Regions from separate parts of the Vibrio tritonius genome, predicted to be linked through region 4. Evidence: predicted binding sites of a transcription regulator. Region 4 holds the regulator's gene; each other region holds the start of a gene.

Region 1 (7,691 bases), 660 kb from region 4:
CACAAAAGCACAGGAGATAAATATGAGTTCCATAGACGATGAATTCACTGTTTTATGTTATATACACAAGTAACCTCAAGATACTGTTTTAGCCTGAATGTAATCGCTCATCGATAAGCTCATTTTTGCGCCCAATTACGTTGAAAGGAAATGACCATTACCTGTGTAATTGAGCTTGATCTGTGCTCGTTGATGAAGCCCTGAATTCTGCATCTTAAAGTCATTTGAGTATAGAATAGTGTAATTACGAGAGAAAAAGTGGCAACTTTCTCCGGTTTCATCCTTTAGCGTGAAGATGAAACCGGAAAGGTGAGCTGATACGTTAATTTTCCAGTAGCTTTTGGAGTAGTACGCCATTTAGCATCGCACGTTTGATCATTGCAAACGCACTCAAGGTCGGTTGTTTATCTATTTGTGAAACAACAATGGGTAATTGACGATGGAATACACCAAGCGATTGATTGGCCACGTTACGGTAGATGGCTGGGAAAATCAGTTCTTGAGCTTGGGTAATTTGACCTGCAATTACAATTTTTTGTGGGTTGAATAGATTAACGGTAATGGCGACTGCTTTACCAAGATAGTTACCCACTTTGATTAGTGCTTGGCTTGCCAGTTCATCACCGGCTAAAGCGTGTTCACAAATGGTATCGATGGTGATCTTGGGTTCATCAGCTAACGATGTTGGATAGCCTTGAGCAACTCGTTTCTTGACTAAGCGGACGATGGCAGGGTTTGCCGCGACGGTTTCTAAACAGCCAAAGTTACCGCATTGACACTGTTCTCCGAGGGGATCGATCTGTATATGACCAATCTCCCCAACATTACGATTATGGCCAAGGAACACTTGCCCATTGACAATGATTCCTGCGCCTGCGCCACGATGAACACTGATCAAGATCGAATCTTGGCAATCTTGGCTCGCACCAAAGTAATGCTCTGCTAAAGCCATACCTCTTACATCGTTACCCACAAAACACTCGACCTGAAAATGGTCACGAACGGTATCACCAATTGCCATGGTATCTACATCAACGTGAGGCATATATTCAACCACGCCGCTTTCTGGGTTGACCAATCCTGGTAGGGCAATACCAATGGCGATTAACTGTTGAATTTGTGATTGATGATGTTCAATAAACTGATCAATAAATTGAATCAGCCCTTCGACCAATTGATGTTGATCAGAATAGGGGAAGTCCTGATTTGAAGAAGAAAGCTCATTACCGCTAAGATCGTAAAGCCCCAATTGGATATAGTCACGCCCAAGACGTACTGCAACAGAGTGGAAAGGCTTGGTTTCTGTTTCTAACGAAATTGCACGCCTGCCGCCGGTAGATGCCTGTTGCGCTACTTCTTTTATCAGACCACGCTCTAGCAGTTGGCGAGTGATTTTGGTGACACTCGCCGGTGCCAGTTGACTAACATCGGCAACTTGAATTCGAGAAATGGGTCCTTGTTGATCAATTAAGCGATATACCGCTGCGCTATTTAATTGTTTTACAAGATCTACGTTGCCGATTTGTCCGCCATTCATGACTAAATTTGCTCATACTTACCGTTAACTATTGTCGCTTGAACCTGAAAGTCTTGATCGAAAATCGCGAGGTTAGCGATGGTGTCTGGTGCGAGTTTGCCCAGTTTATGATCAAGTTTCATCGCTCTGGCGGGATAGAGTGTTGCCATCCGCAAAGCTTCATCTAAAGCGATCCCTACGTGTTCAACTGCATTTTTCACCGCTTGAATCATGGTGAGCGCTGAACCACCAAGTGTGCCATGTTCATCAACACACTTACCATCTCGGTAATATACTTTCTTACCTACAAAAATAAAGTAATCCATTTCAGCGCCTGCGGGAGCTGTGGCATCGGTCACTAATATAAGCTTATCTTGTTTGATTTTCTTCGCAATTCGGATGTTTGCATAATCGACATGGAAACCATCTGCGATAATGCCTGTGTAGATATCAGGAGAGTCATAAACAGCACCAACAGCACCCGGCTCACGACCCGCAATCGAGGACATCGCATTAAAAAGATGCGTTGCAAACGTCATTCCTGAGGCAAAACCAGCTCTGGCTTGTTGGTAGGTACAGTTGGTGTGTCCAAGTGAGACTACGATGCCTGTTTCAGCAAGTTGTTTAATGTGCTTATGGTCATTGACCTCCGGTGCCATGGTCACTTTGGCAATCACATCGTGGTTGGCGCAGATTGTGTCGATCATTGTTTGGTCAGAAGTACGCACGTAATCGATATTGTGAATGCCTTTCTTCTCGGGGTTGAGATAAGGGCCTTCTAGATGCAAACCTAACACTTGGTTTGGATGTTCAGCCATATATTGACGAGTTTCCTCTATGGCTTTGAGCATATCGGCGTCGGATGAAGTGATAAAGGTCGGCAAGAAGCTGGTACAGCCGGATTTCAGGTTGGCATTATGCATGACATCCAGAGCATGAGTTGAAATATCATCATTAAACATCACTCCGCCACAACCATTCAGTTGCAAGTCGATAAAACCGGGAGCAACAATTGCTCCTTTGACGTCAATCTGGTCAATATCTGCTGGCAAGTCTTGTTGAGCGCATATTTGAGTAATGCTGTCATTATTAATCACCACTGCATGTTGGGTTAATCTATCATAGCCAGTATAAATAATGCCGTTAACCAACGCGTACTTCATCTTCAAATCCTTAAATATCTCATAATTCTCGCTGAGACATGTCGCAAGGGGCTGATTTATCCGATCAGCTCGACGCATACCACTCAGTGTAAAACACAGCTTTTTGGTTGTGAGATGTCGAGAGTCGAAGAGAAACTTATTTTCTCGCCCTCATCATCTAGCTAACGTTATAACCTAATGTTATCAAGCAGGAAACATCTAACCAAAAAGATGTTATAAAAACGCATTCTTTTGATGTTTTTATCACCTAAAATCGGGTGATTTACCAACAAAATACCTCTCCTATCATAGCGCGAAACTATCATATTTCATAATGTAAAATAAGTTTCGGGTATGTCACTATTTGTAACACAAGTTCAGCATATTTTGGTGATTGATGTCACAAGAAGTGGGGCTGATTGTTTGCCTAGTTAGCGTAACTGAATACACTGGCGATAACTAAATTGAATGACTAAAAAAAGTCACAATACATTACACATAAAGAACTTACGATACGGAAATCAAACTGGAGAACAACACGTGAACGTTTTAGGTTATGCACAAAAGTTGGGTAAGGCGTTAATGCTGCCGATCGCCACTTTACCCGTTGCCGCCTTATTGCTGCGATTAGGACAGGGAGATCTGTTAGATATCCCATTTATGGCAGCTGCTGGTGGGGCTATTTTTGAAAATCTTCCTCTATTATTTGGTTTGGGGATTGCTGTTGGTTTGTCTGTTGATGGTGCTGGTGCCGCTGGCATTGCTGGTGCCGTTGCGTATTTTGTATTGACAGCCACGACTAAAACCATTGATAGCACGATCAATATGTCGTTCTTTGGTGGTATTTTTGCCGGTATCATTGCTGGTCACTCTTATAACGCTTTTCATAATACTCGCCTGCCTGAATGGTTAGCCTTTTTCTCTGGTAAACGTTTAGTGCCTATCGTGGCAGGGGTGTTTTCTGTTATCGCGGGTGCAATTTTGGGACAAATTTGGCCTAGCATTCAGTCGGGTCTAGACAGTTTGGCGCATGGTATCGCTAACTCTGGTTCTATTGGTGAGTTTGCATACGGCTTGTTAAACCGAGCCTTGATTCCGGTGGGATTACACCATGTACTGAACTCTTATTTCTGGTTTGGTATGGGCAGCTGTCAGGAAGTGTTGGTTTCTGGTGCTCATTCAATGGGGCAGGCGCTACCAGCATTGACTAAGTTGTGTGTAGACCCAACGTTGGCGAAATCGCTAGTGGCTGGTCAGGAACATACTTTCCAATTTAATAATGTCGTGACGCCAGAAGTGACCGCTGTGGTGAATCAAGTGACCGAAACCGTGAAAACCGGTGACTTAAACCGCTTCTTTGGCGGTGATTTAAGTGCTGGTAAATTCATGAATGGTTTCTTCCCTGTAATGATGTTTGGTCTGCCTGGTGCGGCATTGGCAATGTATCTAGCAGCGCCAGCAGAGAAACGCAGCCAAGTGGGTGGTGTGTTATTTTCTGTGGCTTTCTGTGCGTTCCTAACGGGTATTACAGAGCCGCTAGAGTTTCTATTTGTTTTCTTAGCTCCAGCGCTCTATGCATTGCATGCTGTGTTTACTGGTCTTTCTCTCGTGGTCGCCAATATGTTTGGCACGTTAGATGGATTTGGTTTCTCAGCCGGTTTAATTGACTTTGTACTTAACTGGGGTCTAGCGACTAAGCCTGTCACTTTATTGGTTATCGGTATTGTATTCTTCTTCATCTACTTTGTTACGTTCTCGTTTGCTATCAAAGTATTTAAGTTGAAAACGCCAGGCCGTGAAGATGATACTGCATCGGAGTCATCAGCTTCGGTTGCTAAACAGTCCAAAGATGGTTTAGCAAAACAGTATCTTAAAGCACTTGGCGGCCATGAAAACCTAGCAAATATCGATGCGTGTATTACACGCTTGCGTTTGACCGTGAACGACATGAGCGTTATTGATGAACAAACATTGAAATCGTTAGGTGCGATGGGCGTGGTGAAATTAGGTAATAACAATCTTCAAGTGGTGCTTGGCCCACTAGCTGAAATTGTGGCTGGTGAGATGAAATCTATTGATCCAAATGAAGACTTATCTAATGTGACATTGCCATAACGAGCAATCAAGCATACTATTCAGCCCTCCTTTTGGAGGGCTTTTTGTCGCTGGGATGTAGGATATTCGACCAGTAACGATAAATAATCATAAGAAAGCCGCACTTTTTATTGTGCAATACTTCATAATTGTGGATCATTAGCTGCAATAATCTTTGATGTGAGTAGAAAGCCAGTTAAATTGGCTAAACCGCACGAAGAAATTTTTCATACTGACAATACTAAATAAACTAGAGGTGCTATAGATGAGTGAAGCTGAGGCTCGTCCATCGAACTTCATTCGCCAAATCATCGACAAAGATTTAGCGGATGGTAAACACAATAGCGTGCATACTCGTTTCCCACCAGAACCAAATGGTTATCTGCATATTGGGCACGCTAAATCTATCTGTTTGAACTTTGGTATTGCTCAGGACTATCAGGGACAGTGTAACCTTCGTTTTGATGACACTAACCCAGAAAAAGAAGATCTCGAATACGTTGAGTCGATTAAACAAGATGTAAAATGGTTAGGCTTTGAATGGTCTGGAGAGCCTCATTACTCTTCTGATTACTTTGATAAGCTATACGAATATGCAGTTGAATTGATTAACAAAGGCTTAGCGTATGTTGAAGAGCTAAGTCCTGAGCAGATTCGTGAGTACCGTGGTTCATTAACTGAACCAGGTAAACACAGTCCATACCGCGACCGTAGCGTAGAAGAAAACCTCGCGTTGTTTGAAAAAATGCGTACAGGTGGTTTTGCTGAAGGTACGGCATGTTTGCGTGCAAAAATCGATATGGCTTCTTCTTTTATCGTTTTACGTGATCCAGTTCTTTACCGCGTTCGTTTTGCTGACCATCATCAAACCGGTGATAAATGGTGCATTTACCCAATGTACGATTTTACTCACTGTATTTCAGATGCGTTGGAAGGCATTACTCACTCTTTGTGTACACTAGAGTTCCAAGATAACCGTCGTCTTTACGATTGGGTTTTAGACAATATCTCGATTGATTGTCATCCCCGTCAGTACGAATTCAGTCGTCTAAACCTAGAATACACAGTGATGTCTAAGCGTAAGCTTAACCAGTTGGTGACTGAAAAATTGGTTAACGGCTGGGATGATCCTCGTATGCCAACGATTTCTGGCCTACGTCGTCGAGGTTTTACTCCAGAGTCTATGCGAGAGTTCTGTAAGCGTATTGGTGTTACTAAACAAGACAACATGATTGAGTACGGCTCACTGGAATCTTGTATTCGTGATGACCTAAATGAACGTGCTCCACGCGCAATGGCTGTGCTAGATCCAGTTAAAATCGTTATTGAAAACTACGATGCCGATAAAGTTGAGATGCTAAACATCCATAACCATCCAAATAAGCCTGAAATGGGCGATCGCGAAGTGCCATTCACTCGTGAGGTTTGGATTGAGCGTGACGACTTCCGCGAAGAAGCAAACAAAAAATACAAACGTTTGGTTTTAGGCAAAGAAGTGCGTCTACGTGGTGCATACGTGATCAAAGCTGAGCGCATCGAGAAAGATGAGCAAGGTAATATCACCACTATTTACTGTACGTACGATGCCGACACACTAGGTGCTAACCCTGCGGATGGTCGTAAAGTGAAAGGTGTTATTCATTGGGTATCTGTTGCTAAAGCACTTCCTGCTGAAATTCGTCTTTACGAACGTTTGTTTACTGTACCTAACCCTGCTGCAGCGGCGAACTTTGCTGATACGATTAACCCTGAATCATTGGTTAAAGTTCAAGGTTTTGTCGAACCAAGCCTTGCGGAAGCAAAACCTGAGTTTGGTTATCAGTTTGAACGAATTGGTTACTTCTGCGCAGATAACAAAGATTCTAAAGCCGATGCTTTGGTCTTCAACCGCACAGTTGGTCTGCGTGATACTTGGGCCAAAATTGATGCAGCGTAACCTGTTGCAGTAAGAAAATGTTAAAGCCAGCGTTAATGCTGGCTTTATTTTTGTTTCAAGATTACATACGCTGTTGTAGGTCAGGTGGACGTTTGAAACAAATTAGTGTGAGATTTATGCGATTATTAGTAGCTACACACATTTTTTGCGTTTCTTTCTGTAGTTTTGTCCCATGATTCCGATATATTTAACAGATCTCATTTTAATTTATCCAAGCACATAGCTGAGCCTTATATGCGTCAATTTTTTAAGCGTTTGCTATTGCCCGTTGCAGTAGCAGCCGTGACTCAGACTTCTGTTGTGAGTGCGGAGGGGATTCGTCTTCTCGGGCCGTCAGGCCAAGTTCAATCAGCCCCTCAATATAACAGTGAAGTCGTGCGTAATACGCAAGCTGTCGCTGCTGAAAATCAGCCAGCTCGATTTTTTGGTCCAACGACGGCCAGAGATACTTTATGGTCAATTGCGACAGAGTTACGACCTTCAACTCGAGTGTCTGTTCAACAGACGCTCCTAGCGATTTATCGTCTTAATCCTCAAGCGTTTGAAAATCAGAATATCCACACCCTGATACCGGGGAGTACTTTACGGATTCCATCATTAGCTCAAGTCCAAAGAGCAACGACTCAAGAAGCGGTGCGTGTAATGCAAGCGCATCAAGCTCGCTTAGCAAATGAGACGAGGACTCCGGCACCAACGACTGCGCCGTCAACGCCAGTAACACAAACACCAAAAAGTGCAGTTGATACCACGACAAAAGCTGCGTCAACTCAAACTCAAGTTGAAAATACTGCGAATAAAGAAGCGGCCATTTTACAAAAAGAACTCACAAGCTCTCAAAGTGAATTGTTGGCTCTGGAAGAAAAGAACCATCGTTTACGCCTAATGCTCAGCGATGTTCAAACAGAAGTGACCGATCTAAAACAGCAGTTAGGTGATGAAAACCGTATTCGTAGCGAAGTTGAAAAACTGCTAGCAGAGGAAAAACTGAAGCGAGAAGAAGCGG
Region 2 (7,691 bases), 970 kb from region 4:
TGCTGACGGCTGCTTTGGACAGATAGAGTTTGTCTGCTGCGGCAGTAATGGTTTTTAGTTGGGTAATTATCGTAAAAACCCGAAGCTGCTTGAGAGTGATATGGCTGCTCATTTAACTGGTCATCATGTTCAAAGGAGAAAGATATGATTCTCGAAAAGGCCCATAAGTGCAACCGAGGGTGCTAACTAAGCAGCAAATTGAGTGTTTGCTAACCCTTTGCGTAGCAAATACAGGAATTTGCTCATAGGTTACTAGGGGATATGTTACTCTCAAATCAGTTAACGTCAGAGATACAGAGCGCATCGTGTTTACCGTTTATCATTCCAATAAAGTCGATTCTCTTAAAATTCTGCTGGTCTATTTGATTAAAAATGACCCCCTTGCGAATCCATTTGATGCTGAGCAAATCTTGGTACAAAGTCCGGGTATGTCTCAGTGGCTAAAAATGGCGTTGGCTGCTGAGCTTGGGGTGGCCGCTAATATTGATTTTCCACTGCCTGCGACCTTTATCTGGGAAATGTTTACCCGCATTTTGCCCGATGTACCCAAACGCAGTGCGTTTAACAAAGAAGCAATGACGTGGAAATTGATGGAGCGGTTACCCGCGCTACTGCCCCGTGACGAGTTCGCGCCGCTGCGCCGTTATCTAGAGCAAGATGATGATCAATCTAAGTGCTACCAGTTGGCGGAGAAAATCGCCGATATTTTCGATGGTTATTTGGTGTATCGCCCAGATTGGATTGCAACGTGGGAAGCGGGCGAAGAAGTCGCTGAACTGGAAGGGGAGCAGCCTTGGCAGTCGATTTTATGGCGTGATCTTTATCAGTACACCTTAGACTTAGGGCAGTCTCATTATCATCGTGCCAATCTCTACGACAGTTTTATTTCCGCCTTAGCCAATGGTCAAGTGGATGTATCGATCTTGCCTAACCGGCTGTTTATTTTTGGTATTTCCTCATTGCCGCCTCGCTATATGGAAGCGTTAAAAGCCTTGGGTGAACACATTGATGTCCATTTAATGTTTACTAATCCCTGTCAGCACTATTGGGGGGACATTCGTGATAAGAAAACTCTCGCACGGATGGAAAGCCAGCGTCGCAAAAAGCTGATCTTAAAAGCGCAATCGATTGAAGTGGCTGGGGAAGTGTCGCCACTTAAAGGCTCAATCGACGATTATGCTACTGATGAGCTGCATACGGCGGGTGCAGTAGGCAACAGCTTATTGGCCTCAATGGGCAAACTGGGGCGCGATAATCTTTATCTGTTAGCCCAAAGCGATAATGAAGAGCACCAACTGTTTATCGATGTCGACCGCGATAATCTGCTACATCAACTGCAGGCGGATATTCTCAATCTCGAAGAGCATCAAAACGAACAACTGTTGGAAAGTAGCGACCACAAGCCACAAATCGACCGTGATGACCATTCGGTTACCTTCCATGCGTGCCATAGCCCGATGCGGGAAGTGGAAGTGTTACATGATCAATTGCTGGCGATGTTTGATCGTCATCCCGACTTAAAGCCGCGCGATATTATTGTGATGGTGTCGGACATCAATGCTTACAGCCCTTACATTCAAGCGGTGTTTGGTAATGCACCGGGTGATCGCTTTATTCCGTATTCGATTTCTGACCGTACTGCCGATCAAGAAAGCCCCATGCTGACGGCATTTCTGCAGTTGGTGAATCTTCCTCAATCGCGTTGTCTGGCTTCTGAGTTACTCGAACTGTTAGAAACCCCAGCGATGATGGCGCGTTTTGACCTCGATGAAGAGGAATTTGCCACTGCTAAATTATGGATAGAAGAGTCGGGCATTCGTTGGGGGCTGAATGAGACGACCGCTACAGAATTTGATCTGCCGAAAACCCAACAAAACACGTGGGAGTTTGGTATTGCTCGTATGTTACTTGGCTATGCAATGCCGCCAAGTGTCGACCTTTATGAGAACGAAGCGTTAGCTCTGGCTCCTTATAACGAAGTGCAGGGCATGAGTGCAGAATTAGCCGGTAAGTTAGCTCACTTTATTGAAACAGTGAGTCGATATCGCCGTCTGTTGAGTCAAACTCAATCGGTTGATGCGTGGCGTGAAGTGCTTTACACATTGCTCGTCGATTTCTTTGCTGTGGATCTGGAAGGTGAGCTAGCGCTGCAATCGATTCGTGACACCTTAACGCAATTGAAAGAGCAATTAGTTGATGCGCGTTACGAGCAGGATATTGCCCCGATCATCATCAGCCAGTACCTCAATAACAAGCTGTCGGGAACGCGAGTTAGTCAGCGTTTCTTAGCTGGGCAAGTGAACTTCTGTACCTTGATGCCAATGCGCTCGATTCCATTTAATGTCGTCTGCTTGCTGGGAATGAACGATGGTGTTTATCCACGTACTATGCCGCCGGAAGGGTTTGATTTAATGAATAATCGTACTCGACCGGGCGATCGTTCACGGCGCGATGACGACCGTTACCTGTTTTTGGAAGCCATGTTATCAGCACAAAAAACGCTGTATATCAGCTTTGTTGGGCGTTCAATACAGGACAACACTGAACGGGTTCCTTCTGTTTTAGTCAGCGAGTTACTCGAGTATTGCCAACAGAATTATGCGTTATTCGGCGATGAAGCCCTAGATAGTGACCAATCGGGTGAGCGCTTGGTTGACCATTTAGTACAGCATCATGCCATGGTACCGTTTAGCCCAGATAGCTTCTTGCGTGATGGCAGTTATGCGCGTGAATGGGTGCCAGCGGCGCTGCGTCAAGGCAGTGCTGCGGGTCAGTTTAATCTCCCGCTGGATGATTATTTGTTGGATGCCACCTTTCCTCTGGAACTGGATCTGGTCGAGTTGCAACGTTTTTGGCGTTTGCCAGTGCAGTACTTCTTTAATCGTCGCCTCAAAGTGCAATTTGAAATGCCACAAGCGGTGATGGAAGACGATGAGCCATTTGCTCTCGGCGGACTGGAAAGTTACCAATTACGTGATGAGCTTTTGGACTTACTGCTCAGTTGTCAAAGTGAAGTGGAGCAACAAGAGGCAATAGACCATTTCGCGAAACAGCAGCGTGCGCAGGGCAAACTGCCTGTGGGAGCATTTGGTACGTTGGAATTGGAAACCAACCGAGTTCAAACCCAAGAATTGGCGCAGCGGATTCGCTTTTTAACCGCGCAGCCACTTGAGGACATTGAGGTGAATGCTCAACTTAACTTCCTTGGTGAAGGTAAACCGATTCGACTCACCGGATGGCTAACTCAGGTCTATCAATCAGGGTTACTGCGTTACCGCAGCGGATCAATTCGGGCGCAAGATATTTTAGCGGCTTGGATTGATCATCTGTGCATGAGTTTAGCAGGGTACAGTAAATCGACGCATGTGATTGGTTACGATCGTAAAGAGGGCGTAGTGCATCAAATATTGCCACCGATGGCGTCGAAAGAAGAGGCAATCGCAATGCTCAATGAGCTGGTGCGTCTGTTCTATCAAGGGCTCACCGAGCCATTAGCCTATTTCCCTCGTACTGCACTGGCCTGTGTTGAAGCTGGATTCTCACGGGGTAATTGGGTTGATGATGAAGAGAAGTCATTGAAGAAAATGGCCGATACGTTTAACGATGGGTATATGACCACGGGGGAAGGCAATAATCCGTACATTCAACGTATTTGGCCACAGTGGAATGATGAACTAGCACAGCAAGTTCGTACCAACAGTGCGTTGGTGTTACAGACGCCGCGCTTGGCGATGCAAGATGGTATGGAACAATGATGGCGTTGAGTTTGGGAATGAAGCAGGAATTTGTGGCCGTCAGAAAATCGTTGTGTTGTGTAGGGTGTTTGCTGTACGGCCACGGGTCAGAGGGACCTGTAATTCGGTATCCGTCTGAAGGTGGTGACCACCATCAGCGCTAAGATGGATTGAATTCTATCGAGCACCGCGATGGTGCGCTGTGAACGATCTCTCACAAAAATAGGGCAACTTGCTGTTTTATGGTACTAAATACCAATATTGCAGCTTGGATCACATATGCTTTGGCTTAAGAATTTGAAAGGTAATACATCATGTCGGTAACGTCGCACATCGAACCTATCGCTTTGGATACGATGACTTTTCCATTGCATGGCGCACGGCTGATTGAAGCGTCTGCGGGGACAGGTAAAACCTTTACCATCGCTGGTTTGTATCTGCGTTTGATTTTGGGGCATGGCACGGCTGACACCCGTCATGCCATACCATTAACGGTTGATCAAATCTTGGTTGTGACCTTTACCGAAGCGGCAACGGCAGAGTTACGCGATCGTATTCGTGCGCGTATTCATGCCGCCAAAATGGCGTTTGCTCGCGGGGTCAGCGACGACCCTGTGATTAAGCCCTTGCTGGTGGAATACGATGACCATCCACTGGCGGTACAACTGCTAACCGAAGCGGAACGTCAGATGGATGAGGCGGCGGTGTATACCATCCATGGTTTTTGTCAGCGGATGCTCACGCAAAACGCGTTTGAATCGGGCAGTCGGTTTAATAACGAATTTGTAACCGATGAGAGTCATTTGAAAGCTCAGGTGGTGGCCGATTATTGGCGTCGTCAGTTTTATCCTTTACCGTTGCCTTTAGCCGCCGAAATTCGTCGTATGTGGGGTTCCCCTGCCGATTTGTTAGCGCGTATCAGTGGGTATTTGACTGGAGCACCACTGACCTTAACGACTCTACCTATGAGTGGTGATTTGGCACAGTTGCATCAGCAAAATTTACAGCGTATCGATGAATTGAAAGCCCTGTGGCGCGAACATGAATCGGATATCGAGGGGTGTATTGCCAACTCAGATGTGAATAAGCGCAGCTACACCAAAAAATCCCTACCTGAATGGATTGCTGCGGTGAGCCTGTGGGCGAGTTCTGAGACCACCGGTTACGATGTTCCCGATAAATTAGAACGTTTTTCTCAAGCGATTTTAATTGAAAAGACACCAAAAGGAACCGCACCTGAGCACCCGGTGTTTGGCGCCATTGAGCAGTTTTTAGCTCAGCCAGTCAATCTTGAAGCGCCACTGCTTGCCCATGCGATTAGCGAATGCCGTCAGATGCTGGCCAAAGCGAAACAGACCAAGCAGTGGCTCTCGTTTGATGACCTGCTTACTCAGCTTTCTGCCGCGTTGGAAAACGATGACGATGACATTTTGGCAGAGCGGATTCGCCAGCTTTATCCGGTAGCGATGATCGATGAATTCCAAGATACCGACCCATTGCAATACAGTATTTTTAGCCGTATTTACTTGGCGCATCCACAAACCGGCCTGTTTATGATCGGTGACCCGAAACAGGCGATTTATGCGTTTCGTGGCGCAGACATCTTTACCTATATTCGCGCGCGCAATCAGGTGTCAGCGCATTACACCTTGGGCACCAACTGGCGCTCAAGTGCGGATATGGTAGCGTGCGTCAACCAAGTGTTTGCTCGCCCAGATAGCCCTTTTATTTATGATGATGACATTCCATTCTATCCAGTTAATGCAAGCCCTAAGGCGGAGCAAAAAGGCTGGTTTATTGGTAACGAAAAGCAGCCTGCGTTGACTTATTGGTCGCCTGATACCGAAGGCTCTTTGATGACCAAAGGGGATTATCTCAAAATCATGGCTGAGGCGACGGCCAGCCAAATTCAGACTATTTTGAGTGCTGCGCAGCAAGACAATGCCACATTTAATCAAAACCAAAGTATCACGGCGGGCGACATTGCTGTACTGGTGAGAACCGGCAGTGAGGGGCGCATGGTAAAAGAGGCGCTGGCGGCACAAGGGATTGCCAGTGTCTATCTTTCTAACCGCGACAGCGTGTTTACCAGCAGTGTTGCGAGTGATATTCAGCGTTTGCTCCAAGCGGTATTGAACCCAGAAAATGACCGCACGCTAAGAGCGGCGTTGGCCAGTCCGCTATTTGCCTTGAATGCCAAGCAATTGGATGCGCTCAATAACGATGAGAACGTGTGGGAAAGTGCCGTTAATGAGTTTAAATCTTATCGCAAACTGTGGACTGAGCGTGGTGTATTGCCGATGCTACGCGCGGTACTGAGCTTGCGTCATATCGCTGAACGTTGGCTTGAAGAAGCGGATGGCGAGCGCCATTTGACCGATTACTTGCACATCGGTGAACTGCTGCAACAAGCCAATCAAGATATCGACAGTGACCACGGCTTGCTGCGTTGGTTAGCGCAGACCATGACCGATGTCGCGCAAGGTTTAGGTGGCAGTGATGACCAAATTCAGCGGTTAGAATCAGAACGTAACTTGGTGCAAATCGTCACGATTCACAAATCGAAAGGTTTGGAATATGACTTGGTCTTTTTGCCGTTTGTCATTGGCTATCGAGCCGCCTCTGAGGGGAAATATTACGATGCCTCAAGTGGTAAAACCATGTTAGATATTACCGGCAATGATGCGGCGTTAGCTCAAGCAGACAAAGAACGTTTAGCGGAAGATTTGCGTTTGATTTATGTGGCGTTAACCCGTGCAGTGTATGGCTGTTTTATCGGTGTCGCGCCACTGCGTAATGGTCGTTCAACCAAAGAGCCAACCGGGGTACATCAGAGTGCGATGGGCTTTTTGCTGCAAAATGGTCAAGAGGGGGGCATTGAATTACTGGCAAGTTCACTCTCTGCTGCGATTGCACATTTAAACGCGACAGTGGCAGAGCCACCCACAAGGCCTGAGCAACCGTATCAAGCCCAAGAGAATCCGCACGATTCTCTGCCAGTCAAAGAGTTGCAAACCTCGATTGATCGTCATTGGCGGATAACCAGCTATTCAGGTTTGGTGAAACAAGGCAGCCATCACAATGTGGATGCTACTGTCGAAATATCAGGCTTTGATATTGATTCTGCCGATGAACAAGATGAAACCTTACTGCTCGAACCTGAGCGGTCGATTTTTACCTTTCCGCGTGGAGCGCAGCCAGGGACGTTTTTACATAGTCTGTTTGAACAGGTGGAGTTTACTCAGCCGGCAGGGAGTGACAGTAACCAGCAAATCATTATTGAACTGATGGAAAGAGAGCAACTTGATCTCGAATGGTTACCCGTTCTAACACAACTGATTGATTCGGTTATGAATACTCCATTAGATGGTAACAAACTGTATTTAAGTGAAAAGACGCCACAGCAGCGCTTAGTGGAAATGGAGTTTTTACTACCGATTACGGTATTGGATGCCCCAGGGCTTAATCGGGTGACGCATCGTCATGACCCTTTGTCAGCTAAAGCGGGCGACCTCGGTTTTTATACTGTGCAGGGCATGCTTAAAGGTTTCATCGACTTAGTGTTTGAACATCAGGGCAAGTATTACGTGCTCGACTGGAAATCGAATCACTTGGGGGATGAGCCAGAGGCCTATCGCGGCGCGCGGCTTGAGCAAGCGATGGCAGAGCACCGCTACGATTTGCAGTACCAAATTTACTCACTAGCATTGCATCGTTTTTTGCGTAGTCGTCTTGCCGATTACGATTATGAACGTCACTTTGGTGGGGTTTATTATCTGTTTTTACGTGGGGTGGATGGCCAGCCTAATAATGGAATATTCCATGCCAAACCAAGTAACGCTTTCTTAACGGAGTTGGATAATTTGATTGATGGTCAAGAGCCGGATGTTCGTCAAACGTCTCAAGGTCAGATGGAGTTGGATCTATGAATACGTCACCTCTTACGGATTTGTCTTT
Region 3 (7,691 bases), 160 kb from region 4:
TTGTTCCATTCACTCATAAGTTACAGATGGGGGATCAAGTTGAGATTATTACCTCACGCGAGCCAAACCCATCACGCGATTGGTTAAACCCAGCACTAGGTTTTGTTCATTCAGGTCGTGCTCGGGCGAAAATTAATGCTTGGTTCCGCAAGCAAAGCCGAGAGAAAAACCTAGAAGCTGGACGTGAAATACTGGAAACAGAATTGGCTAAAATTGGTGCCACTCTGAAAGACGCGGAGCAGTATGCACTTAAGCGATTCAATGTGAATACCACAGATGAACTGTTTGTTGGTGTGGGCAGTGGTGATTTGCGAATTAATCAAATAGTTAATCACATCAATGCGTTAGTGAATAAGCCAACTGCGGAAGAAGAAGACAAGTTAGCCTTAGAAAAACTTCAGCAAGAAGAGCATAAACCTGCTCACGGGGCTACCCCAAATAAAGATGCTGTAGTGGTGGAAGGCGTCGATAACTTGATGACCCATTTAGCACGCTGTTGTCAGCCGATTCCAGGCGATGAAATTCGTGGTTACATCACACAAGGGCGCGGGATTTCAGTGCATCGTAGTGATTGTGAACAGCTTGCTGAGCTACGTCATCATGCACCAGAGCGTATTATTGATACCGTATGGGGACGTGGTTTTGTTGGATCTTACTTGCTGACATTGCGTGTGGAAGCAATGGAGCGTAGTGGTTTGCTAAAAGACGTGACGACGTTATTGGCAAATGAAAAAGTAAAAGTTACCAGCATGAAAAGCCGCAGTGATTTTAAACGTCAGATGACGGTGATGGACTTTGAACTTGAATTAAGTAGTGCTGAAGTTTTAGATCGCGTAATGAAGCGTATTGAAGCGACCAAAGATGTGATTCAAGTAAAACGATTAGGATAAGGCGTCGCCAGTGTGGCGCATCGCAATAGCATTGAAACGAGGTTGAAACTCACAGTGACAACCTCGTTTATTTTTTGGAGACAGTAATGACTCAACCTATCGAGCAACTTAAACAGATCATGCAACAGCTACGTGATCCAGAAAATGGCTGTCCTTGGGATAAAAAACAGACCTTTTCGACTATCATTCCGCATACGATAGAAGAAACATATGAAGTTGTGGATGCCATTCATAAGCAAGATTGGGGCAACCTCAAAGAAGAGCTTGGTGATCTTCTGTTCCAAGTGATTTTTTACAGTCAACTGGCTCAAGAGAAAGGGTTGTTTGATTTTGATGAGGTTGTGGCGGGCGTAAATGAGAAGCTAGTGCGTCGTCACCCTCATGTGTTCGGTGATGAAAACTTTACTACTCAAGAAGAATTGAATGCCAATTGGGCCGCGCAAAAACAAGCAGAAAAACAGCAGCAAGGTGTGGTTGAAGAGAGTATTTTAGATAGTGTTCCTGTCTCATTGCCAGCGCTATCGCGTGCCAATAAAATCCAGAAAAAATGCAGTCAGTATGGATTTGATTGGGATACATTAGGGCCGGTAGTCGATAAGGTCAAAGAAGAAATTGACGAAGTCGTTGAAGAAGCGGTGCAAGTGGATATCAATGAGCAAAGGGTTGAAGAGGAACTGGGTGACCTTTTATTTGCAACGGTCAATTTGGTGCGACATTTGGGTAAGGACCCTGAAATCGCACTGGGCAAAGCGAACCAAAAATTCGTTCGACGCTTCCAGGGTGTTGAGCAGCATGTCAGAGCCAATAACAAAACTCTGCAGGCGTGTTCTCTCTCTGAGTTGGACGGATTTTGGGAGCAAGTCAAAGCGAGTGAAACTAAGTAATTGTTCGCGTGCGAGTAATTATTTGTTTTGGAACAAATTTGCTTCAATCTGTGTGATGTGATTTTTATTGCGTTAATACAGTTTGATTTGAAGCAAAAAATAAAAAACTGAGTGTGATAGATTTCACGTTGTGGCGATTAATGGGTTCTGGTATATTTATTTCCCGTCCAGATGAAATCCATTTCCCTCATTCAACCAATTTCAGGTTAAACATGACGACAAATTATATTTTTGTTACTGGCGGGGTTGTATCCTCTCTAGGTAAAGGTATTGCAGCAGCATCATTAGCAGCGATTTTAGAAGCTCGTGGTCTTAAAGTGACTATCATGAAGCTCGACCCATACATCAACGTTGACCCAGGCACAATGAGCCCGACTCAACATGGTGAAGTGTTCGTTACGGATGATGGCGCAGAGACAGACCTAGACCTTGGTCACTATGAGCGTTTTATTCGTACTAAGATGACTAAGCGCAACAACTTCACTGCGGGTCGTGTTTACGCAGACGTTCTACGTAAAGAGCGTCGTGGTGACTACCTAGGCGCAACTATCCAAGTTGTTCCACACATCACTAACTCAATCAAAGACCGCGTTATTGCAGGTGCAGAAGGTTACGACGTTGTACTTGTTGAAATCGGCGGCACGGTTGGTGATATCGAATCTCAACCATTTATCGAAGCAATTCGTCAGCTAGCGATCGAAGTGGGTCGTGAACACACTATGTTCATGCACTTAACTTTGGTTCCTTACCTAGCCGCCGCTGGTGAAGTGAAAACCAAACCAACTCAGCACTCTGTGAAAGAGCTATTGTCTGTTGGTATCCAGCCTGACGTATTAATCTGTCGTAGCGACCGTATTATTCCTGCGAATGAACGTAAGAAAATTGCGTTGTTCTGTAACGTAGCAGAGAAAGCGGTTATTTCGATGAAAGACGTAGATTCTATCTACAAAATCCCTCAACTGATCAAATCTCAAGGTCTTGATGATCTTGTTTGTACTCGTTTTGGTATTGATGCTCCAGAAGCGGATCTGTCTGAATGGGAACAAGTGATTTATGAAGAAGCGAACCCAACTGGTGAAGTGACCATCGGTATGGTAGGTAAGTACGTTGAATTGCCTGACGCTTATAAATCAGTAAACGAAGCGTTAAAACACGCTGGTCTGAAAAACCGCTTAAGTGTGAATATTAAGTACGTCGATTCTCAAGATATCGAAACCAAAGGTGTTGAATTACTTGAAGGTCTTGATGCAATCTTAGTTCCCGGTGGTTTCGGTGATCGTGGTATTGAGGGTAAAATCCGTGCTGCACAATATGCACGTGAAAACGAAATTCCATACCTTGGCATCTGTCTAGGTATGCAAGTCGCACTAATTGAATACGCACGTAACGTTGTAGGCATGGAAGGTGCTCATTCAACAGAATTTAACAAAGAGACTAAATACCCTGTGGTAGGATTGATTACCGAATGGGTAGACGAAGAAGGTAACGTTGAAGAACGTAGCGAAAAATCAGACCTTGGCGGTACAATGCGTCTTGGTTCTCAGCTATGTCACCTTCAAGATAACTCAAAAGTTCGTGAATTGTATGGCAATCCAACCATTCATGAGCGCCACCGTCACCGTTACGAAGTGAACAATGTATTACGTCCACAGCTTGAAAAAGCGGGCTTGAAAGTGTCTGGTCTGTCTGCAGACAAGAAGTTGGTTGAAGTGATTGAGAACCCTGCACACCCATGGTTTGTTGCAGCGCAGTTCCACCCAGAATTCACGTCAACTCCTCGCGACGGACACCCTCTGTTCTCTGGTTTTGTGAAAGCAGCGGGTCAATTTCAGCGTGGTGAATTGAAATAAAAGGATACGGAGGTATCCGTGTTATCGGGTACCTCTTTAGTTTTGACATTTAAATTCAATGAGAGGAAACATTAATGTCTAAGATCGTTAAAGTTCTAGGTCGTGAAATCATCGACTCACGCGGTAACCCAACTGTTGAAGCTGAAGTACACCTAGAAGGCGGTTTCGTAGGTATGGCTGCTGCACCATCTGGTGCTTCTACTGGTTCTCGCGAAGCTCTTGAGCTACGTGACGGCGACAAATCTCGTTTCCTAGGTAAAGGTGTTCTTAAAGCTCTATCTGCTGTAAACGGCCAAATCGCTGAAGCTCTAGTAGGTAAAGACGCGAAAGACCAAGCTGCAATCGACCAAATCATGATCGACCTTGACGGTACTGAAAACAAATCAAACTTCGGTGCTAACGCTATTCTAGCTGTTTCTCTAGCTAACGCTAAAGCAGCTGCTGCAGCTAAAGGTATGCCTCTATACGAACACATCGCTGAACTAAACGGCACTCCTGGCGTATTCTCAATGCCTCTACCAATGATGAACATCCTTAACGGTGGTGAGCACGCAGACAACAACGTTGATATCCAAGAATTCATGATTCAACCAGTTGGCGCTAAATCTATCAAAGAAGCAATCCGCATGGGTTCTGAAGTGTTCCACAACCTAGCTAAAGTTCTTAAAGCTAAAGGTATGAACACTGCTGTTGGTGACGAAGGTGGTTTCGCTCCTAACCTAGAATCAAACGCTGCTGCTCTAGCTGCAATCAAAGACGCTGTAGCTGCTGCTGGTTACACTCTAGGTACTGATATCACTCTAGCTATGGACTGTGCTGCATCTGAGTTCTACGACAAAGAAGCTGGAAACTACAACCTTAAAGGCGAAGGCAAAATCTTCACTTCTGAAGAATTTAACCACTACCTAGAAGGTCTAACTAACGAATACCCAATCGTTTCTATCGAAGACGGTCTAGACGAATCTGACTGGGAAGGTTTCAAACACCAAACTGAACTTCTTGGCGACAAAATCCAACTTGTTGGTGACGATCTATTCGTAACTAACACTAAGATTCTTAAAGAAGGTATTGATAAAGGTATCGTTAACTCTATCCTTATCAAATTCAACCAAATCGGTTCTCTAACTGAAACTCTAGCTGCTATCAAGATGGCTAAAGACGCTGGTTACACTGCAGTTATCTCTCACCGTTCAGGTGAAACTGAAGATGCAACTATCGCTGACCTAGCTGTTGGTACTGCTGCAGGTCAAATCAAAACTGGTTCTATGAGCCGTTCTGACCGTGTTGCTAAATACAACCAACTAATCCGTATCGAAGAAGCTCTAGGCGAACGTGCACCATTCAACGGTCGTAAAGAAATCAAAGGCCAAGCTTAATTCTTAAGTTTGCTCTGATACATGATTAATAAACGCCTCCCATTGGGGGCGTTTTTTTATGGGCCCCTCTTTGCCATCTTTGGCAAAGAGGGGGATGCTTATCAGCATCCGCCTGATGAGTAAAACTGGAGCATAATTAGGAACGGTTATTTAGCCCCTTGACTTGTCGCGGGTGATCATTCAGCGTTGAGGTAGTTCTGCTTAAATAGTTTCACCACTTCAATACGCCTTCTATGCTGCTCTTCACTAATATCTTTACCCACAAAGCCATCGGCAATGATTGGCTGTGGCTTGACCTCAAGAGCGGCTTGGTAAGCCAGTGTCATGTAGTGGCGTTGAGGGTATTCAATGTGCTCTAAATCGAGTCGACCACGATGATCCGCTTCACAGCAAACGAGTATTTGCTCCAGTCGTTCAGGGCGTCGCCAGACATTCATCTCGTGGAGGATTTTTACGATAGTGCGGGGTTTGAGCTGCAATGCATTGTGAATATTGGTGTGGTGTTGGCAAACACTTAGTGCTAAATCACGAAACTCATTGGGAACTCGAATGCGTTCACAGAGCTTACGAATAACAGTAAGTCCGGTATGACAATGCATTTTATGGCTGGGCCACTCAGTTGGTGGCGTTAACCCTTTGCCTAAGTCGTGCACTTGCGCGGCAAAGCGTACTTGAGCATCCTTACTTAGCTTTGATGCTTGTTCTGTTACCATTAGAGTGTGAAGACCCGTATCGATTTCTGGATGCCATTGTGCTGGTTGTGGCACTCCGAAAAGTGCTTCAATTTCTGGTAATACAACGGCTAATGCACCACATTCATGAAGTACTTCTAGAAACTTCTCGGGGGATGGTGTTGTCAGAGATTTATGCCACTCTTGCCAGACTCGCTCTGGAGTAAGATGATTCAGTTCACCAGAGTTAGCGATATCTCGCATTAACTCCATGGTTTCTTTCGCGACCGAAAAACCGAGGTGGTGCAGTTTTGCTGCAAAACGAGCGACCCGCAGGACGCGCAGAGGGTCTTCTACAAAGGCGCTGGAGACGTGTCTAAGCTTGCGTTCACGAATATCTTGTTCGCCTCGATAAGGGTCATAGAGATTCCCATCTTGGTCTTGGGCAATTGCGTTGATAGTCAGGTCGCGACGCATTAAATCTTCTTCAAGAGTTACATCTTGGGCGAAGTAACAATCAAAGCCCGTGTAACCAACGCCGGTTTTGCGTTCCGTACGGGCGAGGGCGTATTCTTCTTTGGTTTGCGGATGTAAGAAAACGGGAAAATCTTTTCCTACCGATTGATAGCCTGATTGCAACATAGCTTGCGGGGTGCTGCCAACCACAACCCAGTCACGGTCGTGAACTGGAAGTTGCAGTAATTGATCGCGGACGGCGCCGCCAACTAAGTAGATTTTCACCACAAAACCTCAAAAATCGTTATTACATTTGGATAAACATAGTCGGCAATGATACTTTGCGACTAGTTGTAATGGTAGAGAAGAGCACATGTATCAGGAATTTTTTGGCTTTAACGAATTGCCGTTTTCAATTGTGCCAAACTCCCGCTATCTATTTCTTAGTCATCGTCACCGAGAAGCGATGACGTATTTGCAATCGGGTTTGGGTGATGGTGGTGGTTTTGCCATGCTCACTGGTGAAGTGGGCACGGGAAAAACCACAGTGGCCAAAGCCATGTTAGCTAACTTGCCCGATACAACTCGTTGCGGTTTTATTCTAAATCCTACTTTTTCTGAGCGAGAGCTTCTAGAGGCGATTTGCGATGAGTTTGAGGTAAGTTATCCCGAACAGGCGACCTTAAAACAGCTCAGTCAGTCTCTTGGCGAGTATTTGCTTGAGCAAGAGGCACAAGGATGTCAGGTCTTGCTGATCATTGATGAGGCTCAGCACCTTGCCCCTGATGTGCTCGAACAACTGCGTTTATTGACCAATTTGGAAACCGAACAGCGCAAATTACTTAAGGTGCTACTTGTTGGCCAACCCGAATTACAAGAGAAGCTGCAAATGCCACAACTGCGCCAATTGGCGCAACGTATCACAGCTCGTTACCACATTCTGCCATTAGATAAGCATGAAGTTCGTCAGTATATCCAGTTTCGTTTGGAGTGTGCTGGTGGTGACGCTCAACTGTTCCCCGATAGTGGAATTAAATGGCTAGCCACTCAAACTCATGGTATTCCTCGCTTGATTAATCTGGTGTGTGATGCGGCCTTAAAGGCGGCCTATCAAGCTGGACAAAAGACGCTTACGGTGGAATGTGTTAAGCAGGCGACCGCTCAAATCATGAGTTTTCAATCGACCGTTTATCAAGCCTCCACGAATAAATCGACAGTGCCAGGGCTTGTCTCTTTAGCTGTTGGCGTTGGTTTATCGGTGCTGCTAACGCTGGTGTGGCCATTGTTTTCTGCAAACCTTGTCGATAGTTGGTATCCGTTGCCACCTAAGGTTCAGCCAATCGAACAAGTGCAGATACCAAAAGCCATCATGAGCGCGCTTGAAAAAGCCAGTGAGAGAGAGCCTGCGGTTACCGCCTTGTTTGGTTTATGGGGCTATCAAGCATCCGTCGTCGATACAATGTGTCAGGATGATGCACCATCTCAATTGGAATGCGAAACACGTGAAGGCGACTGGGATGACATTGCTGAATTAAAAATGCCCGTTATTCTTCAGTTGGAAGTG
Region 4 (7,691 bases):
GTGAAGGTGGTATCGTTTCTCCAAGCGATGAATTTGTGCAAACGGTTCGTGAACTATGTGATAAACATAATGCACTGTTGATTTTCGATGAAGTGCAAACCGGTAATGGTCGTACTGGGGATTTCTATGCTTACCAAGGTTTGGGTGTGACGCCAGATATTTTGAGCACGGCTAAATCTCTTGGCGCTGGCTTCCCGATTGGTGCGATTTTGACAACCACAGACATCGCTTCTCACTTTAAAGTGGGAGTGCACGGTTCGACGTATGGCGGTAACCCGTTGGCGTGTGCTGTGGCAGAAGCTGCTGTCAATATTATTAGTCAGCCAGAAACCTTGGCTGGGGTGAAAGCACGTGAAGCGCTATTTCGTGCTGGATTAGAAAAAATTCATCAAAAATACGATATCTTCAGTGAAGTGCGTGGCAAAGGCTTGCTCATTGGCGCGGCACTGAATGAAAAATGGGAAGGTCGAGCGCGTGATGTGTTAGTGGCTGCAGGTAAAGCTGGCTTGATGATGTTAGTTGCCGGTCCTAACGTATTACGTTTTACTCCATCTTTGATCATTCCAGAACAAGATATCGCAGAAGGTTTAGCTCGCCTAGATTCTGCAATTGCGACTTTAGTGTGAGCTGGGTATCGCCATCGAGCTATATGAGAACATCGCGCTCATGGCGATAGACTAGGTAGGGCCCGATATTCGGGCCCTTAGCATCTGGAGGGAATATTGATGCTAGTTGTTCGCCCTATTGCTATGTCTGATTATGAAGCGCTCCACACTTGTGCTGTGGAGTCGGGTTATGGATTTACTTCACTCCCCGTCAATGAGGAGATGTTAAAAACTCGGATTCAACATTCCGAATACAGTTTTGCCAAACTTGATGTCAATGAACCCAGTGACGAAGGCTATTTGATGGTTGGCTTTGACAGTGATACTGGCGAAATTGCGGGAACCACTGGTATCGAAGCTGCCGTGGGTTGGGATGTGCCTTGTTATTCTTATCACATCAGCACTATTGTTCATTCTTCACGTCGTCTTAAAGTTAAAAACGTTGTTAAGTTACTGACTCTTGGCAATAACTACACTGGTTGCAGCGAAATCTGCACACTCTTCTTACGCCCTCAATTTCGTCAAGGCCTCAACGGTCGCTTAATGTCTAAATGCCGCTTTTTGATGTTGGCGGAACATCCTGAACGCTTCTCTAAAACCATTTTTGCAGAAATGCGAGGTGTTTCTGATGAAGAAGGCAATTCACCATTTTGGCAATGGTTACAGCAGCACTTCTTTTCTATCGATTTTTCGATGGCAGACTATTTAACTGGGATCGGTAATAAGGGATTTATCGCTGATCTTATGCCTAAATTACCGATTTATATCAATCTGTTAAGTAAAGAAGCGCAAGCCGTCATTGGTCAGGTCCATGACAACACTAAACCTGCCTTACGCTTGCTGGAAAAAGAAGGGTTTGTTTGTCGGAACTATGTGGACATTTTTGATGCCGGCCCAACAGTTGAGTGTGATAGAGACCATATAGAGTCGATACGTCATTCGCAACGACTGAAAGTACAAGTAGCAGACCATACTAGCTCCCAAGATTACCTGATTGCCAATACGTCATTTCGGCATTTTCGTGCAACTGCGGCAAAAGCGGCGGTGAGTCTTGAAAATCATAGCGCTATTTTGGCGCCGGATGTGGCCGAAGCTTTAGGCGTCGAAAGTGGTGATTTTGTGCGGGTGCTCGCGCAGTAAACAGAAAAGGAGTTGAAGATGACTCAGTGGATTGCAGGACAGTGGATTGAAGGTCAAGGAGAAGCATTTGCTTCAGTCAGCCCTTATCATGGCGATGTGCTTTGGCAAGGCTTTGGCGCAACCCTATCTCAAGTTGAGTTAGCCGTACAAGCGGCTCGAGAAGCTTTTGTCACGTGGAAAAATCGTCCTTTTTCTGAGCGGGAAGCGTTGATGTTAACGTTCGCTGAAACTGTAAAAGAAAACAGTGAGTTGATAGCAGAAACCATCGCGAAAGAGACGGGTAAGCCATTATGGGAAACACGTACCGAGGCGGCGGCTATGGTGGGCAAAGTCGCTATTTCTATTCAAGCTTATCAGGAACGAACCGGGGAGCGCGCCAAAGAGGTGAACGGTAATCAAGTTGTTCTGCGTCATCGTCCGATTGGTGTGATGGCTGTATTTGGCCCTTACAACTTCCCTTGTCATTTACCTAATGGTCATATCATACCGGCGTTACTTGCCGGGAATACGATTGTGTTTAAGCCTTCAGAGCAAACCCCTCTTAGTGGCGAATTGATGGTTCGCTTATGGCAAAAAGCTGGGTTGCCCGCTGGTGTGTTGAACTTGGTGCAAGGCGCTAAAGAGACTGGAGTGGCATTAGCGCAATCCAAAGGCATTGATGGTTTGCTGTTCACTGGGAGTGCTGCAATAGGGCAGTTGCTTCACCGCCAATTTGCTGGTCAACCAGGGAAAATGTTAGCGCTGGAGATGGGGGGGAATAACCCGCTGGTGGTCTCTACCGAGTTTGGCGAGTTAGACGCTGCGATTTATACCATTATTCAATCAGCCTTCATTAGTGCCGGGCAACGCTGTACCTGCGCGCGTAGATTATTTGTCCCAGTAGGAGAAAAAGGTGATCAATTATTAGTTCGCTTAGTGTCGGCGACCAAGAAACTGCGTATTGATCAGCCTTTTGCCCAGCCAGCACCTTTTATGGGAACGATGATATCTGTACAGGCTGCACAACATATTGTTAACGCGCAGCAACGGCTTGAATCACTGGGTGGTGAGATTTTACTCGAAGCCAAGAATACCCATGCTGCGTTTGTTACGCCGGGAATCATCGATGTGTCTGCAATTGAGGAATTACCGGATGAAGAATATTTTGGACCGCTACTGCAAGTGATTCGCTATCAAGGTTTGGAACAGGCGGTTGCGGGCGCGAACAATACCCGTTTTGGCCTTTCCGCCGGTCTTATCTCGATGCAAGAGGATGAGTGGCAGTATTTTATCGACCATATTCGAGCGGGCATTGTAAACCGTAACCGTCAACTCACGGGGGCAAGCAGTGATGCCCCATTTGGTGGTCCTGGAGCATCCGGCAACTTACGTCCAAGTGCTTATTATGCGGCGGACTATTGTGCTTACCCGATGGCATCAATGGAAGGGGATTGTACCCAATTACCGGCCCAGCTCAGCCCTGGTGTGGAGTTGTGATCATTCTATTTGGCGGCGAACTTAGGGCAAGAGGGTCGCTATTTTACAGATAAGGAGACGCTATGAGAGCTGTCCAACTGTTTGATAATCTATGGCAAGACTATATTACCCGTTTGTGTCCATCTGCGGACAAAGTTCACCAATTGCTGCAAGAAAACGAACCTTTAATTAATGATCACATCGCGCTACGCACCTTTCGTAGCCCGCAACTCGGGTTAGATGTACTAATGAAGCCCTTTTTAGCTGAAGGCTACCAAGTCGGTGGCGAATATCGTTTTGCTGCCAAAAAGCTTTATGCGCGTCATTTGCAACACCCAGATCCAACCTTACCTAAGGTATTTATTAGTGAGTTGTTGGTGGATGAACTGAGTATTCCGGCCCAAAAGTTGATTTATCCATTACTTGATAGTGTTACCAAGGTTACTAATCCCGACTTTTTGTGGCAAGGAAGGCCATGGTCATTAAGTTATACCGATTATCAAATCTTGGCAGCAGAGAGTGAATACGCAGGATGGTTAGCTGCACATGGGTATGGAGCGAATCATTTTACCGTAAGTGTCAATCAACTTAGTGCGTTTGACGAGGTTAAGCAGGTGAATGCGCATTTACGCAGTCATGGCTTTGCAATCAATGAGGCTGGAGGGGAAGTAAAAGGGTCTCCAGACGTTATGCTTGAGCAGTCTTCTACGTTGGCGGATAAGGTCGAAGTGAGTTTTGATGATGTTACGGCAATGGTGCCGGGCGGATTCTACGAGTTTGCCAAGCGCTATCCCATGGCTGACGGGACACTCTATCAAGGGTTTGTTGAGGCGTCGGCGGATAAGATTTTTGAAAGTACCCATCGCCAGTAATCGTTCATCATTACCACTACGGGTATTAGGCTTTGGCTGTTCAAAAAATAAAAAACCACCTGATTAGGTGGTTTTTCTCATTCGTTGCTTGTTAGTACGAATTAACGGGTGCCGTACACGACGATAGTTTTGCCGTGTGCAGAAATAAGGTTTTGTTCTTCAAGCATCTTAAGAATACGACCAACCGTTTCGCGTGAACAACCAACGATTTGACCAATCTCCTGACGGGTAATTTTAATTTGCATACCGTCTGGGTGAGTCATTGCATCAGGTTGTTTTGCTAGATTCAAAAGAGTCTGAGCAATACGACCAGTTACGTCAAGGAAGGCTAAATCGCCCACTTTTTGGCTAGTCACTTGTAGGCGACGTGCCATTTGACCAGAAAGACGCATTAGAATGTCTGGGTTAACTTGAATTAGCTGACGGAATTTCTTAAATGAAATCTCAGCTACTTCACATGGAGATTTTGCTCGAACCCAGGCGCTACGTTCTTGACCTTCTTCGAAAAGACCAAGTTCACCGATAAAATCACCCTGATTTAGATAGGAAAGGATCATCTCCTTGCCTTCTTCATCTTTAATCAATACCGCAACAGAACCTTTTACGATGTAATACAGCGTTTCTGCCTTCTCACCCGCATGAATCAAAGTGCTTTTTGATGGGTATTTGTGAATATGACAGTGTGAAAGAAACCACTCTAATGTTGGGTCTGTTTGAGGTTTACCTAGAACCATAATATCTCACTTCCTCTGCAGGGTACGCTTGCCGCTATCCATATTTTAGCGAAGCCTTATTCAGGCCTACTAGAATAAGAAGAGTTTGGATTCACTGCAAGTTATCTTGTTTCCGTTAAAGAATAGTATCCTTTTTCATTACTAATTTCTTGACTTTAATCGTGTCGTTTGGCCGATTTATTGCGCAAAAACGTGCTTATGATCACGGTATGAAAAGTAAGCGAAAATTACATGTGATGAATTAGCCAATTTTACCGCTTTCTATCAGTTGTTGCAGGATTGGGCGGACAATCAATTCCATCGCAAACCCCATTTTTCCACCAGGAACCACAATGGTATTATGCCGCGACATGAATGATCCATCTATCATAGCGAGTAGATAAGGGAAATCGACGTTTTTTATGCCACGAAGGCGTATTACGACAAAACTTTCGTCTAAACTTGGAATCCCTTTCGCATTTAATGGGTTTGACGTATCCACCGTGGGAACACGTTGGAAGTTAATGTGAGTTCGAGAAAACTGCGGGGTAATGTAATTAAGGTAGTCGTCCATCGAGCGAACGATAGAATCCATTACCGCTTCACGAGAATGCCCTCTGTCACGGGTGTCTCGAACGTATTTTTGAATCCACTCTAAGTTTACGATTGGTACCATGCCAATTAAAAAATCGACATGTTGTGATACGTTAACATCGCCATCAACCACGCCACCATGTAAACCTTCGTAAAATAATACATCGGTATTTTCTGGCAAATCTTGCCAAGGGGTAAATGTCCCAGGCATTTGGTTGTATGGTACAGCCTCGTCAAATGTATGCAGATAGCGGCGAATTTGGCCTGTGCCATCTTTCCCGTATTGACGAAAGAACTCTTCTAACGTGGGAAAGTCATTGGCTTGTGGGCCAAAATAACTGATATGACGACCTTGTTCGCGCGCTTTGCGAATTTCTACGTCCATTTCTGGACGGGTAAATCGGTGAAAACTGTCACCTTCAACCCAAGCTGGCCTTACTGACATCATGTTAAACATTTTGCGGAACGCTTCAGATGTCGTCGTTGTTCCAGCACCAGAAGAACCTGTAACGGCAATAATAGGATGTTTCGCTGACATGACTAACCCTGTCTCTTGTTGTCCTTAATTAAGGGAATTCCAAATCTAAGTGGATTCACTATAGCATGGTTTGTTCTGCTCTCATCTGGCAATTATGCATGGCGTAATTGTATGTCTACCGTTTCATGTAGTTCTGAGTAGACAATCACTGCTTCGCCTGCTTGCAGCTGTTTTTTAACTTGTTCGACTTTTGTGTCCAACGAGATTTCGTGTGTACCGTAGTCGGTCCCTTCGCGAAGAACGAATTCACGAATCAAGTTATCTAACGTTTCTGGGGCAATTTGTTGCCAAGGGATGTTCATAAAAACCTCTAACATGAATGGTTTTTACCACTCTTGCGTTAATTAATGGGTTGTAAAAATACCGACTTTTTAGTCGTTACTGAGTAAATATTGGTAGTGCTTTGGCAGGGTTTGTTCAAGCCAGCATTGTGGTTTAAGCAAAGAGCCATTTACGAACCCCACGTGACCACCATGTTCAAGTAAGCGATAGTGCACATACTCGGGAAGAGGAAATGTAGGGACCACTTTATCGGTCATAAATGGATCGTCTTTGGCTTGTAGTAGCAGTGTCGGTATCGAAATATGGGTTAATTTGGATAAGCCAGAGCAACGCTGATAGTAATCTTGTGCATTGGCAAAACCATGGAGCGGAGCAGTAATTAGATCATCAAAATCACGTAAGCGATGCAGGTTTGTTATCTGTTCGGCCTTAATACCCAATTGCTCGTTCAAGAGCGAGATTTTCAGTAGCGCATTTCGTTTTAACGAGTTCATCAAGTAATTACGATACACCTTAGAAAATCCGACTTCGATACGGTCTGAGCAAGAAGCCAAATCTAACGGCGCTGAAATAACAGTTGCAGCTTGTACTATCGGGTCATCGGCATAGTCGGATAAGTAGTTAACCAGCATATTACCACCGAGAGAAACTCCAGCCGCAATAACCGTACGATTGGGGTATGTCTGACGAATATGCTCAAGTACTAAGCGCGCATCTGACGTCTCTCCTGAATGATAGGCGCGAGCAAGGCGATTAGGTCGGCCACTACAACCTCTAAAATGCATCAGTACCGAGTTCCAACCTTGCTGAGCAAATGCATGCATCAGCCCATTTGCATAAGGGCTATAGAAACTGCCTTCTAAACCGTGAAACAGCACAAAAATGGGTTTGTTGTTGTGACCCACTTGTTCAGGGGGGTCACTCCAGGCTAAATCGAGAAAATCATTATCAGGTGTCTCTAGTGTTTGCCAAATGGGTTCAAACAGAGGACGACGACGAAATAGTCGTGGTAGTAAGGTTTGGATATGTGGGTTAGCTAGTCCCAAAGGTGGCAAAAAGGCAGACATTGGCATTCCATTATTGGCTCTGTCGGTCATCAGGTTACACGACCGCTAAGGTTTTTTCTGTTGCGGTTGCGCGGGTTTAGCAAAAACAGCCGTGAGTTTGTCGGCGCCTAATTGGCGACAATATCGTTGGCAAAGTTCGGGTTGCTGAGTTGATGTGAGCGTCAACTGAGTGGTAATGCAGTCTACCAAGTCGGATTGTTGCTGCTTTTCCAGATGCAGCTCAAATTGCAAGGCTTCACGATATAAGGTATCGGTGACATGACCTTTGAGCTTGCGACGTAATTCTCGGTATTGATGTAATAGCGCTTCAGACCGACCAAGACAATCGGAGACGATTGGCCATTGCTCGGTCTGAAAACTCAGTTTCTCTTCATCTAACCATTTAAGCAGTAAGAGCAGATTCACATTACCGTGGAACTGATTTT

What was found. The regulator CRP, encoded in region 4, controls carbon source genes, mostly activating them, when cyclic AMP is high. The targets are predictions, from matches to a motif close to TGTGANNNNNNTCACA.
Region 1: a site for CRP is predicted at 3,048-3,063, ahead of nagE (N-acetylglucosamine-specific PTS transporter subunit IIBC). Genes of this name have one in related genera too.
Region 2: a site for CRP is predicted at 3,936-3,951, ahead of recB (exodeoxyribonuclease V subunit beta). Genes of this name have one in related genera too.
Region 3: a site for CRP is predicted at 1,887-1,902, ahead of pyrG (glutamine hydrolyzing CTP synthase). Genes of this name have one in related genera too.

What each region holds. Positions count from the first base shown of each region.
Region 1 covers NZ_AP014635.1:2,477,926-2,485,616, reverse strand. Annotated here, with positions in the region: gene JCM16456_RS10975 (cation:proton antiporter family protein) at 1-33, opposite strand, end outside; gene nagC (DNA-binding transcriptional regulator NagC) at 323-1,537, opposite strand; gene nagA (N-acetylglucosamine-6-phosphate deacetylase) at 1,540-2,679, opposite strand; gene nagE (N-acetylglucosamine-specific PTS transporter subunit IIBC) at 3,199-4,773, shown strand; gene glnS (glutamine--tRNA ligase) at 5,018-6,688, shown strand; gene JCM16456_RS10950 (FimV/HubP family polar landmark protein) at 6,923-7,691, shown strand, end outside.
Region 2 covers NZ_AP014635.1:672,552-680,242, forward strand. Annotated here, with positions in the region: gene JCM16456_RS03085 (LysR family transcriptional regulator) at 1-112, opposite strand, end outside; gene recC (exodeoxyribonuclease V subunit gamma) at 306-3,755, shown strand; gene recB (exodeoxyribonuclease V subunit beta) at 4,049-7,663, shown strand; gene recD (exodeoxyribonuclease V subunit alpha) at 7,660-7,691, shown strand, end outside.
Region 3 covers NZ_AP014635.1:2,976,485-2,984,175, reverse strand. Annotated here, with positions in the region: gene relA (GTP diphosphokinase) at 1-890, shown strand, start outside; gene mazG (nucleoside triphosphate pyrophosphohydrolase) at 977-1,774, shown strand; gene pyrG (glutamine hydrolyzing CTP synthase) at 1,987-3,624, shown strand; gene eno (phosphopyruvate hydratase) at 3,699-5,000, shown strand; gene JCM16456_RS13155 (multifunctional CCA addition/repair protein) at 5,177-6,412, opposite strand; gene JCM16456_RS13150 (AAA family ATPase) at 6,501-7,691, shown strand, end outside.
Region 4 covers NZ_AP014635.1:3,134,935-3,142,625, reverse strand. Annotated here, with positions in the region: gene JCM16456_RS13985 (aspartate aminotransferase family protein) at 1-626, shown strand, start outside; gene astA (arginine N-succinyltransferase) at 726-1,745, shown strand; gene astD (succinylglutamate-semialdehyde dehydrogenase) at 1,764-3,221, shown strand; gene JCM16456_RS13970 (DUF1338 domain-containing protein) at 3,284-4,072, shown strand; gene crp (cAMP-activated global transcriptional regulator CRP) at 4,174-4,806, opposite strand; gene JCM16456_RS13960 (phosphoribulokinase) at 5,048-5,917, opposite strand; gene JCM16456_RS13955 (YheU family protein) at 6,010-6,219, opposite strand; gene JCM16456_RS13950 (hydrolase) at 6,289-7,266, opposite strand; gene JCM16456_RS13945 (TIGR02444 family protein) at 7,312-7,691, opposite strand, start outside.